DNA from 3 places in the Pseudomonas sp. gcc21 genome. Region 3 is predicted to be linked to each of the others. Evidence: predicted binding sites of a transcription regulator. Region 3 holds the regulator's gene; each other region holds the start of a gene.
What was found. The regulator LexA, encoded in region 3, represses DNA repair genes until DNA is damaged. The targets are predictions, from matches to a motif close to CTGTNTNNNNANACAG.
Positions count from the first base shown of each region.

Region 1: the regulator LexA is predicted to act here: its motif matches at 1,973-1,988, upstream of recA (recombinase RecA).
Region 2: the regulator LexA is predicted to act here: its motif matches at 1,879-1,894, upstream of recN (DNA repair protein RecN).

Region 1 is NZ_CP051625.1:3,923,225-3,927,409, reverse strand. Features, by position in the region: gene HG264_RS18200 (TIGR00730 family Rossman fold protein) at 1-457, shown strand, start outside; gene HG264_RS18195 (regulatory protein RecX) at 417-860, opposite strand; gene recA (recombinase RecA) at 880-1,917, opposite strand; gene HG264_RS18185 (CinA family protein) at 2,032-2,553, opposite strand; gene HG264_RS18180 (TetR/AcrR family transcriptional regulator) at 2,890-3,585, shown strand; gene HG264_RS18175 (TRAP transporter fused permease subunit) at 3,674-4,185, opposite strand, start outside.
Region 2 is NZ_CP051625.1:3,411,448-3,415,632, reverse strand. Features, by position in the region: gene dnaK (molecular chaperone DnaK) at 1-1,021, opposite strand, end outside; gene grpE (nucleotide exchange factor GrpE) at 1,108-1,689, opposite strand; gene recN (DNA repair protein RecN) at 1,918-3,591, shown strand; gene fur (ferric iron uptake transcriptional regulator) at 3,671-4,075, opposite strand; gene HG264_RS15785 (outer membrane protein assembly factor BamE) at 4,170-4,185, shown strand, end outside.
Region 3 is NZ_CP051625.1:1,296,149-1,300,333, reverse strand. Features, by position in the region: gene HG264_RS06190 (DUF6586 family protein) at 1-323, shown strand, start outside; gene HG264_RS06185 (hypothetical protein) at 444-677, shown strand; gene sulA (SOS-induced cell division inhibitor SulA) at 702-1,205, opposite strand; gene lexA (transcriptional repressor LexA) at 1,235-1,843, opposite strand; gene HG264_RS06170 (TetR/AcrR family transcriptional regulator) at 2,049-2,732, shown strand; gene HG264_RS06165 (L,D-transpeptidase) at 2,789-3,274, shown strand; gene nagZ (beta-N-acetylhexosaminidase) at 3,350-4,185, shown strand, end outside.

The DNA.
Region 1 (4,185 bases), 1.4 Mb from region 3:
GGTAGTGCCGGTTATCCTGCTGGATCTTCCGGAGGGCGGATTCTGGAGTGGCCTGGTGGAGTTTTTCCGGCATCAACTGTGTGAATCCGGCTACATCGGCGAGTCAGATCTGAATCTCATGACCGTGGCCCATTCGCCTGACGAAGCCATGGAACACATCCTGCGGTTCTACAGTAATTACCATTCAGCACGCTGGGTCGACGGTCAGTACGTTATCAGGCTGTACCGCCCGCTGACTGAAGCGGCAATGGAGCTGATCAATAAGGAGTTTGCGGGGATCTGCAAGGAGCCCGGGTTTCATCAAACACATGATTCACCGAGCGAATCAGACGAACCCGAGTTGAAACAACTGGTACGACTGGGATTTGTGTTCAATGGCCGCGATCACGGACGTTTACGCGCGTTGATCGACGTGCTCAATCAACCTCATAACCAGCAAAACCACGATACTGCATGAAGCGAAGCTGCTTGGCGCGCTCTCTGGCGTCCCGCGCCTCGCCTTCCGGAAAGCGCTTGTGAAATGTCTCGCGGGCAAGCGCGCTCCAGTCATAGACCTCATCGCGCAATATCGAATCAATCAGATGTTCAGCCACACCGCGCTCGCGCATTTCCTGGCGTAACCGCTGCGGCCCGTACCCTCGCTGGGAACGGGCGTGAACATAGGCTTCGCAGAAGCGCTCGTCGCTGAGCAGCCCGTCGTCTTCCAGACGGTCCAGCTCCACTTCAAGCAAATCAGCCGGCGCTTCGCGCTGACGTAACTTGCGTTGCAACTCCAGACGGGTATGTTCTCGCCGCGCCAGCAAATCCAGCGCGGTGCGGCGGATGGCTACCGGGGTCTCGAGTCCCTTGCGACCGAACATATGTCAGTGACGAAGCGGATCAGGCGTCCGCTTCGGCGCTATCCTCAACCACAGCACCTGGCTTGCCGGGCTTGGGCAACAATTTTTCACGGATCGCCTTTTCAATTTCTTCAGCAATCGCAACGTTCTCGGCCATGTACTTGGCAGCATTTGCCTTGCCCTGACCGATCTTGTTGCCCTTGTAGCTGTACCAGGCGCCTGCTTTCTCAACCAGACCGATCTGCACGCCCAGATCGATGATCTCGGCATTGTGATAGATGCCCTGACCGTAAAGAATCTGGAACTCAGCCTGACGGAACGGCGGCGCAACCTTGTTCTTGACGACCTTGACGCGGGTCTCACTGCCAACCACTTCGTCACCTTCTTTCACCGCACCCGTGCGGCGGATGTCCAGTCGTACGGAAGAATAGAATTTCAGCGCGTTACCGCCGGTAGTGGTTTCCGGGTTACCGAACATAACGCCGATCTTCATACGGATCTGGTTGATGAAGATAACCAGGCAGTTGGCGTTCTTGATATTACCGGTGATCTTGCGCAGCGCCTGGGACATCAGACGCGCCTGGACACCCACGTGGTGATCACCCATTTCGCCTTCGATTTCGGCCTTGGGCACCAGGGCAGCCACGGAGTCGACAATGATTACGTCGACCGCGTTTGAACGCACCAGCATGTCGGTGATCTCAAGGGCCTGCTCACCGGTATCCGGCTGGGACACAAGCAGGTCATCCACATTCACGCCCAGCTTGCCAGCGTACTCGGGGTCCAAAGCATGTTCAGCGTCAACGAAGGCGCAGGTGGCCCCTTGCTTCTGAGCCTGAGCAATGACCGACAGGGTCAGCGTGGTTTTACCTGACGACTCAGGACCATAGATTTCAACGATCCGGCCCTTGGGCAAGCCGCCAAGACCCAGGGCAATATCAAGCCCCAGCGAACCGGTGGAAATCGACGGAATGGCCTGGCGTTCATGATCGCCCATGCGCATGACCGCGCCCTTGCCAAACTGACGTTCAATCTGACTCAAAGCCGCCGAAAGCGCCTTCTTCTTGTTGTCGTCCATTGTGCATCCTCTTGGAGTGGCGGGAGCGGTAGCGCCCGGACTACTGGAAAAACTACTGTATATTTGGTCAGTATTATTCCACAGTTGCTGAAGCTCGCCTACCCCCCTATTTGATCAGGATGATGATCGGTTCGCAGCGAGGCGTTCAACCTCGATAACCAGGCCTTCCAGTGCCTTGAGCACGGTATGCGCGCGCACTTCACGACGATTGCCCTGCATGCGCTTGCAGTGGCTGACTACGCCCTTGCCCCGAATAGCCCAGGCAAACCAGACAGTGCCGACCGGCTTTTCCGGCGTCCCGCCATCAGGCCCGGCAACACCGCTCACCGCTACCGCCAGATCCGCATCGGCTGCCTGCAAAGCGCCCTGCGCCATTGCCCGGACCACAGGCTCGCTGACTGCGCCATGGGTTTCGAGTATGTCCTCCGGCACGCCCAACCAGTGGGATTTGCTGCGATTGGCATAAGTAACGAAGCCTGTTTCAAACCAGGCCGAGCTACCGCTTACCCGCGTGATGGCTTCGGCAATACCACCGCCCGTGCAGGACTCAGCCGTGGTGACCTGCAGACCCAGCCGCCGCAAGCCGTTGCCCAGCCGGGCGGCTACGGAATCGATCAAGGGGTCGTATTGAGACATCGTGCACACCTCTTCATTTGCGCTTGAAAAACCGCGACTGCTTCACTTCAGCGTGTCCGGCCACCCTATCATCCCAACGCCGCAGACCCCAGAAACACACACGAAATGCGCGGCAAACCGTCAGGTCTTGGAACCGATTGAAACCATTCTCCCACACTGCCAGCCGCTTTTCGCGAAGCGAATAAAGCCACCTATAAACAGGTTCTCATCGCGCTGCCAGAGCCATGTTGATGCGCCGCCGGCATGGTAGACTTTCGGCATCGGAGCGGCTGTATTTCCTGTCAGTACAGCGTGATTTCCGTATGAGATAAAAGTTTTCCTGTAATGGACAAAGCGATGCACGAGAATAAAAAAGGTTCCGGATTTACGGGACATGTGCCCGACCAATTGTTCGAAGCCAAGCTAGAAGGCATTCAGGACACTTCTCTCGCCGAGCAGCGCCGGGATCAGATATGCGACGCAGCGCTCGAACTCTTCCTCAAGAAAGGCTTCGCCTCGACCACGGTGCGCGATATCTGCGCGCTTTCAGGGGTCAACCAGGCGAGCATCTACGACTATATCGCCAACAAGAACGACATCCTCAGGCGATTATTGAACAAGCTCTGGTTTCGCTCGGGCGTGCCCAATCTGCATGAACTGATGAAAGAGCACCCGCAGGAGTCGCTGGAAGACTGCGTCAGGTTGTACCTGAGCGAATCCTGGACCAAGAAGCGCAAAGGCACGTTACTGGCTTATCGCACAGTGCCGCATCTGCAGAAGGACGACCGCGACGCCATGAGATCGCGCGATCAGCTGGTGATCCGGCAGATGGCCGAGAAATTCCGGCATCGAGCGGGTCTTGCCGAGGACGATCCCCGGGCGGAAATCATCTCGAATCTGATCATTTACCTTGCAGGCTTCGGTCCGCTACGCGACTGGCTGCATCAGGATATTGACGATGACGTCATCGTCAATACCGTCGCTGCGGGCGTTACCGCAATGGTTGAGACGCTCGCACACTCTGTAGAGCAGCCGGAGCCACAGCCCAGCTGACTGCACACTCTTCTCGCCTGACAAGAAAAAGCCCGGAAACCGTTACTGGTTCCGGGCTTTTTCCTTCTACCGGTGCAGTCGCTGGCCCTTAGGCCAGGCTTGGCTTCATCCGGTTTTGACTCCACACAAGCGCTATCAGTACCGCCGATGCCAGACCACCGATGATGGTCGTCATCAGACCCGGAAAGCTGAAGGCGAAACCGGCGACGAACAGCGGTATACGCTGCCAGGGTTTCACATGTCCGGCGCCCAGCAGATAACCTTCCAGACCGCCCGAGATCAGCATGATGCCGATGATGATCGACGGCAGCACATACAACAGCGGTGTCAGATCACCCTGCAATACCAACGCCGGCTGGAACAGGAAGAACAGCGGTATGAAGTAGATCACGATGCCCAGACGCATGGCCGTGAATGACGTCTTCATCGGCTTGGCCCCGGCCATGGTGCCGGCCAGGAACGCAGCAGCCCCTACCGGCGGCGTGATCACCGAGAGCATGGCGTAGTAGACGATGAAGAAGTGCACCGCGATGGTGTTCAACCCACCGACTTCAATGATCGCAGGCGCCAGCGTGACCGCCAGGAAGATGTACGCCACGA
Region 2 (4,185 bases), 1.9 Mb from region 3:
CGACCAGAATCACTTCATTGATGTCGGATACGTCCAGACCTGCATCCTTCATGGCCACGCGGCAAGGCTCGATACTGCGCTTGACCAGCTCCTCGACCAGCGACTCCAGCTTGGCCCGGGTAACCTTGACGTTCAGGTGCTTCGGACCCGATGCATCGGCAGTGATATACGGCAGGTTCACATCAGTCTGGTTGCTGGAGGACAGCTCGATCTTGGCTTTCTCGGCCGCCTCTTTCAGACGCTGCAGCGCCAGCGGATCGTTGTGCAGATCAACGCCGTTTTCCTTCTTGAATTCGTCGGCCAGATAGTCGATCAGGCGCATGTCGAAATCTTCACCACCCAGGAAGGTATCACCGTTGGTAGCCAGAACTTCGAACTGGTGCTCACCGTCAACTTCTGCGATCTCGATAACCGATACGTCGAAGGTACCACCGCCAAGGTCATACACCACGATTGTCGAATCGCCGCGCGACTTGTCCATACCATATGCCAACGCAGCGGCAGTCGGCTCGTTGATGATCCGCTTGACGTCGAGACCGGCGATCCGACCAGCATCCTTGGTAGCCTGGCGCTGGCTGTCGTTGAAGTAAGCCGGTACGGTGATGACCGCTTCAGTTACCGGCTCGCCCAGGTAATCCTCGGCGGTTTTCTTCATCTTCTTCAGCACTTCTGCAGATACCTGCGGAGGCGCCATCTTCTCGCCCTTTACTTCAACCCAGGCGTCACCGTTGTCGGCTTTGACGATCTTGTACGGGACCAGCTTGATGTCTTTCTGTACGACGTCTTCTTCAAAACGGCGACCGATCAAACGCTTCACCGCGTTGAGCGTGTTCTGCGGATTGGTTACCGATTGACGCTTGGCCGATTGGCCGACCAGCGTTTCGCCATCGTTGGTATAGGCCACGATCGAGGGCGTGGTGCGACCACCTTCAGCATTCTCGATTACCTTGGCCGTACCGTTTTCCATGATCGCCACGCAGGAGTTGGTAGTTCCCAGGTCGATACCGATTATCTTGCCCATCTAAATTCTCCGAATCTGTGTGCCGCGTGATTCCTGCGGCGGGATTGTCTATTGATGAACCCTTAGTGGGGTCACTCGATTCAATTTCAAGCCTGTTCGTCGATCGAAGGTGATGCCGGCTTGTCAGCGGGAGCCTTGCTCACCACCACCATCGCCGGACGCAGAAGGCGACCACTGAGCGTGTAGCCTTTCTGAAACACCCGTACCACTGTGTTGGGCTCCATGCTGTCCCGCTCTTCGGTGGTCATCGCCTGATGGAGTTCGGGATTGAAAGGTTCACCTTCAGGGTGTACCGCTTCGATCTGATGACGCCCCAGGGTGTCAGCGAACATCTTCAGCGTCAGCTCCATGCCTTCACGCATCGGCTTGAGCGCTTCGTCACTGGGGTCAGACAATTCGATGCCGCGCTCAAGGCTGTCGAGCACCGGCAACAGGTCATTGGCGAAACGCTCGAGCGCGAACTTGTGCGCCTTCTCGACTTCCTGCTCGGCGCGCCGGCGCGCGTTCTGCACATCAGCGGCCGCGCGCAGAGCCTGATCCTGCGCGGTAGCCAACTGCTCCTCGAGGCTGGCCACCTTTGCAGCCAGGCCCTCCGTATCAGTGCCTTCCAGCACCTCTTCGACTTCGGGGTCCTGATCGTTCAGGTCCTGCTTCTGTTCGTCCGCCATGAATCTCTCCTGTCGATAAATAAGGGTAATTCGCCGGCCGGTTGACGTTGCGGGCACCGTCATCGCGATGCCACGCCAACCGGCCTTTCATCTCTGACCCCATATATGGGGACGGCAGCCAGCGATTCAAGCCCCACAATCTGCCGGATAAAAGGAATGCCAGGGGACTTGTACGGAAAACTCGGACTACTGTATAAATAACCAGACTTACTATCCGGGAGCACGGCGATGCTGGTACATCTTGCGGTGAACAATTACGCCATTGTCGATCACCTCGAACTCGAGCTGGCCAATGGCATGACCGTCATCACTGGCGAGACGGGTGCCGGCAAATCAATCATGCTCGACGCGCTGTCGCTGACCCTGGGTGACCGAGCCGATAGCGGAGCCGTTCGTCCCGGCGCCAGCAAGGCTGACTTGCTGGCGACCTTCGATATAAGCGACATTCCGGAGGCCATCAGCTGGCTGGAAGAGCGAGATCTTGCCGGAGAAGACAATCAGGTCATCCTGCGCCGCGTGGTAACCGCCGAAGGTCGCTCACGGGGCTATATCAACGGCAGTCCCTGTCCGCAACAACATCTGAAGGCGCTCGGCGAAATGCTGATCGACATCCACAGCCAGCATGAGCACCAATCATTGCTCAAGACCGACACCCACCGGCGCTTGTTGAACAACTATGCCGGTGCCAGCGAACTGGCGCGCCAGGTGCAACTCGCTGCTCAGCGCTGCCGGCAGACCGAACAGGCGCTTCTGAAGGCGAGCCAGCGCGGCGATGAGCAAAGCTCGCGCCTGCAATTGCTGACCTACCAGCTTGAGGAGCTGGATAATCTCAGCTTGCAGGACGGTGAGCTCGAGCAACTGGAAAACGACCAGCGCCAGTTAGCCAACGCCGAGCAGATCCTGCATTCGTGCCAACAGGTGATCAATCTCTGCAGCGAGAACGACAGCGGCAGCGTGCTGCAGGCACTTACCGCCAGTCTGCAACGCATGGGTAGCCTGCAGGCGAATCACCGCAATCTGGACGAGGCCAACACCCTGCTGGCCAGCGCCCAGATACAGGTAGAGGAAGCGGTCGGTGAGCTGACCCGTTATCTGGACCATTTTGAAGCCGACCCAATTCGTCAACAGCAGATTGAAGAGCGTCTTGGCACCATTTATGACCTGGCCCGCAAGCACAGGGTCAATCCGGACGAACTGCCCGCGCTGCAACAACAACTCATAGACGAGCTGGAAAGCATCCAGCAAAACCATGCCGATTCAGGCCAGCTGGCGGAAGAGCTCGAGGCGTTCCGCATTCATTATCAGGAGCTCGCCGGCAAACTCACAACGGCGCGGAAAAAAGCGGCTGACAAGCTTGCCGAAGCGGTTACCCGGGAAATACAACAATTGGGCATGCCTGGCGGCAAGGTTGTGGTTCAGCTGGTGACAAACAAGGCAGAGGAATATTCTCCACACGGCCTGGAAAGCGTCGAGTTTCTCGTCAGCGCCAACCCCGGTCAGCCGCCCAAGCCTCTGGCCAAAGTCGCATCCGGTGGTGAACTGTCACGCATAAGCCTGGGCATACAAGTCATTACTGCCCAGACCTCGCGGGTACCGACACTGGTATTCGATGAAGTGGATGTAGGCATTGGCGGACCAACAGCGGAAATCGTCGGCCAATTGCTGCGCCAGCTCGGCGCACGCGGGCAGGTATTGACTGTCACCCACCTGCCTCAGGTAGCGGCGCAGGGACACCAGCACTTGTTCGTGCGCAAGGAGCAGTCGCGCAAATCGACCCGCACCCGCATCGACAATCTCGATCGTGAAGGTCGTATTCACGAGGTGGCACGCATGCTCGGTGGAATCGACATGACTGAAGAGTCCCTCGCCCACGCACGCAAACTGCTCGCCAGCCCTGATTAAAGCAGAGCTGCCATAACGACAAACGCCCTTCCTGCTACAGGAAGGGCGTTGTGTTATGGCTACGCCGGTTGAAGGCTGTTCAGACGCGTTTCTTTACGTACAGCACCAGATTATGATCCACCAGTTCGTAGCCATGCTCCTTGACGATGTCGTGCTGGCGACGCTCGATTTCCGGATCGTAGAATTCGATCACTTCACCTGTATCCAGGCACACCATATGGTCGTGGTGCTCACCATCCGCCAATTCGAACACGGCGTGCCCGCCATCAAAGTTGTGGCGAACCACCAGGCCCGCGGACTCGAACTGGGTCAGAACCCGATACACGGTGGCAAGCCCGACATCCTCACCCGCTTCCATCAGCGCCTTGTACACATCTTCGGCGCTCATATGGCGATCGGGCGAGCTATCCAGCATCTGCAGGATCTTGACGCGCGGAAGCGTAACCTTGAGGCCAGCTTTCCGCAGTTCTTGATTTTCAACCATGGGTAGTTTCTCGTTCAGCGCTTCGCAGGGCGGGTTCTGTCGGGTATGATTCAGGGCCATTCAGCCGACTCACGATAGTGGATGTTACCACGCGATGCCTAACAGTCTGA
Region 3 (4,185 bases):
GTTACCGTTGGCCGCTCATGGACGTGCGTACAGTGGAACAGGCGCTGGACGGGGAGGCGGCAAGGTGTTTTCCCGGGCCTGAGCTGGCTGAGCTGAGCGAGTTGGGTTGTGAGAGAGAAACCTGGCTGGGACGGTTGCTCGCCGGTTGGCTAGCCCTGCACGCGCCACCGGTGCAGGCCGCCACTAAGCCGCAGAACGACGGGCTGATAGCAAGCAGTGCGGCGAGTGCTCGCGCCGAGTGGTCACTGGATGATGCGGATGACGCCATCGGTGCGCTGAATGAGCTGATCAGCCGCTACCGTGACGGAATGGTGGAATATTGATTTTCGCCAGCCAGCCAGCCTCGCTCCTCGCGGGTTGCTGTCAAGCCTGAGTGGGCGTTACGCGGAGCCGGTCTGCTGCGTCTGTGGTACACTGCGCGCCAGTAGCCAGGAGACCAGAACATGCCTTCACCCTTTCTCGAAATAGTTGAGCTCCCCAACGGTAAGGTCGCGCTGCGACGCTCCGATGAGGACGGTGAGCCTTTGCTGGTCATCGAGTTCTCGCCCGACGCGAAGGATTTTCTGCAGGGCCATTACATTGAAGTCGCCAAGGCAATGATCAGCGCCGGCATGCAGGTGGCGGGGCAGGTGATGGAAGAAGACGATACCATCCCGGAGGATCGGGTCCTGCACTGATCTGTTATTGCCTGACAGTGCGACTCAGGCGGCTCGGGCTGCATCGAGCCGCACGTTCAGGCTGCGGCAGTTCCCTTTGCGAGCGGCGCCTTCCAGCATCTTGGCCTCACGCGCCCCTGCTGCCAACCAGCTGACCACCGTGTGACTGTTACCCAGCGCTAGAATCTCGCAGCAGAACGTCAGGCAATCCATGCTGCGCTTCGGGCGGACGATCAAAATCTGGCTCGGGTCCAGCCCGGCCGAGCGTAACCAGGTATGGCTCAGGTTTTCCGGTGGGTCGATCAAGGTCAGCCAGCGCGGCGTTCTTGTCTGGCTCAGATCGCGCAGAACCGGTGCGAGCCATTGCATGCACTGCCGCGGAGAACCATTCAGGCAGATCTCACTGAACCCTGTATCTTCATTGCTTTCGGCAACTTCGGTGGCCGCCTGCTGTTTCATCAGCCCCAGTGGTGCCCTGTAGCGGGACGCGAGCAGGGCATTCCTGATGAGATCAGACTGTTCGAGACGCGTTTCCTGGAAGTACGGCATGGTCAGCTCCTGGCGTAAACGGCAAATGGTCAGCGGCGTATAACGCCGACGCTCAACCCTTCAATAGTCAGTTCCTGCTCGGCAAGATCGATATCTATTGGCGCGAAGTCCGGGTTTTCGGCAATCAGTGAAACCTTGCGGCCTTTTTTCATGAAGCGTTTGACGGTGACTTCATCGTCTATGCGTGCAACGACTATCTGGCCATTGCGTGCTTCAGTGGTTCTATGCACGGCCAGCAGATCGCCATCGAAAATACCGATATCTTTCATGCTCATGCCTTTTACCTTGAGCAGGTAATCAGCCCTGGGATGGAAAAAATCAGGGTCGACCCGGCAATGATCTTCGATGTTCTCGACTGCCAGAATCGGGGCCCCCGCAGCAACCTGGCCGATAACCGGTAGGCGATCCTCTGCAGCATTTAGCGTATCGGCAGGTAAGCGTATCCCGCGCGATGCTCCGGGTATCATCTCGATAGCCCCCTTGCGAGCAAGCGCGCGTAAATGGTCCTCGGCAGCGTTTGGTGATTTGAAGCCGATTTCCCGGGCGATATCCGCACGCGTAGGCGGGTATCCGTGGGCATCCATATAATCCTTTATAAAGGAAAGAATCTGCTGCTGCCGTGCGGTGAGCTTTTGCATTTGGGTTGTGCCTGTTTTTTTATACAGTAGCTGTGATTATATACAGTTGATCTGTCAGTACAAGCTTGCCTGGCTCCAAATACTTGCGCCTCGCACGCAGATTGGTTAGAACCATACCTGCCAAGAGGCTCGTATGCGCTGAGCTTGACAGTCAGACCGTTTGAAACGTATGTTTCAAACACACGTTGGCGTACTTGGAATCCAGATGGCCCATTCTGATACCGTTCAAAGAATTCTCGATGCTGCTGAGCGGTCCTTTGCCGAAAAAGGATTTGCAGAAACATCCTTACGACTGATCACCAGTAAGGCAGGGGTGAACCTGGCGGCAGTGAATTATCACTTCGGTTCGAAGAAGGCGCTCATACAGGCGGTGTTCGTGCGGTTCCTCGATCCGTTCGTCTCAAGCCTGGAGCGGGAGCTGGACCGCCGGCAGGAGGCCGCAGAGGACGATGACCCCAGCCTGGAAGAGCTGCTTGAGATGCTGGTGCGTCAGGTGCTGACGGTCAAACCCCGAAGCGGTAATGACCTGTCGATTTTCATGCGCTTGCTGGGCTTGGCTTTCAGCCAAAGCCAGGGCCATCTGCGCAAGTATCTGGGGGAAGTATACGGCAAGGTATTCCAGCGCTATATGGTGTTGGTATACCGGGCCGCGCCGCAACTGCCGCCCGATGAGCTATTCTGGCGAGTGCATTTCATGCTCGGAAGTGCCGCATTTACCATGTCCAGTATGAAGGCGCTCCGGGCGATCGCTGAAGACGAGTTCGGCGTTCACCATAGCGTGGACCGTGTACTCAGGCTGATGGTCCCGTTCCTTGCTGCCGGCATGCGTGCCGACGGGAGTGCGATGGCGCGAGCTGTCGTTCCAGAGGCGCGTCTGGAATCGGTCTGATGGGCTTACCTCTGATGCTCTGATCCGTTATCGTGTGCACTTTCGCAGGGGCGCGCATGCAGCTGGATCTGATTCATATATCGATTTCTTCTCAGCAGCTAACCGGATACGCATCCGGTCGGCTGCTTTGCACGTTCCCCATCTCCACCGCCGTCAATGGGCCTGGCGAACGCAATGGCAGCGGTTGCACGCCGCGCGGTCTGCACCGTGTACGTGCGCGTATCGGCGCAGGCGAGCCCCAGGGCGCGGTGTTTATCGGCAGGCGTACCACCGGCGAGATCTGGACGGCCGAACTGGCCAGGCAGCATCCTCAGCGAGACTGGATTCTTTCACGAATTCTCTGGCTGTGCGGCGAGCGCCCCGGCTTCAACCGTGGCGGTAGCTGCGACTCCCAGCGACGCTACATCTATCTTCACGGCACCGGCGATGATCAACCTATGGGCGTACCCTTGTCCCACGGCTGCATCCGTCTGCGCAATAGCGACATTATCGAGCTTTTCGACATGACGCCGGTCGGTTGCAAGGTCCAGATTGAAGAATAAGTCCCCGCAGCGTTCATGCCGCTGCCATCACCCCTTAGCTAGGCAGGAGTAATAGGTTTGAATCAAGGTTCCCTGATGCTGGACGTCGCAGGTACGTGGCTCACTGCGGCCGACCGCGACATACTCAGACAGCCGGAAGTCGGCGGCATCATACTTTTTGCCCGCAATACCGAATCGCCAATGCAGGTGCGCGAACTGGTCAGAGCCATCCGTGCGGTGCGTCCGGATATGATTATTGCCATCGATCAGGAAGGCGGACGGGTGCAACGTCTGCGCAATGGCGTACTGCGACTCCCTGCGCTGGGTGACGTGGCGGCGCTACCAGCAGAACAAGCCGAACAGGCAGCCACTGCCGCGGCCTGGGTGATGGCCACAGAGATGCTCGCGTGCGGCATCGATATCAGTTTTGCTCCGGTGCTGGATCTTGATTATGGCCGCAGTGCCGTCATCGGTAACCGCTCACTGGGTGGTGATCCGCAGCAAGTGACCCGGTTGGCCGCGTCCTACATTCAAGGTCTGAAGCACGCCGGCATGGCTGCGACGGGCAAGCATTTCCCCGGCCATGGCTGGGCCGAGGCAGACTCTCATTTTGCTCTGCCGGTTGATGAACGCTCAGAAGAGGACATTCGCGCGTCGGATCTCAAGCCCTTCGCAGCGTTAGCCTCCCGACTTGACGGAATCATGCCCGCTCACGTCGTCTATCCCGCTGTAGATGAGCTGCCAGCCGGTTTTTCTCGGCGCTGGCTGCAAGACATCCTGCGCGCCGAGATGGCTTTTGAAGGAGTCATTTTCAGTGATGACCTGACCATGGCTGGTGCCCACGCGGTGGGCGGGATGAGCGAGCGTGTTGATGCGGCGTTGCATTCTGGCTGCGATATGTTGCTGGTGTGTAACGATCGCGACGCTGCGGA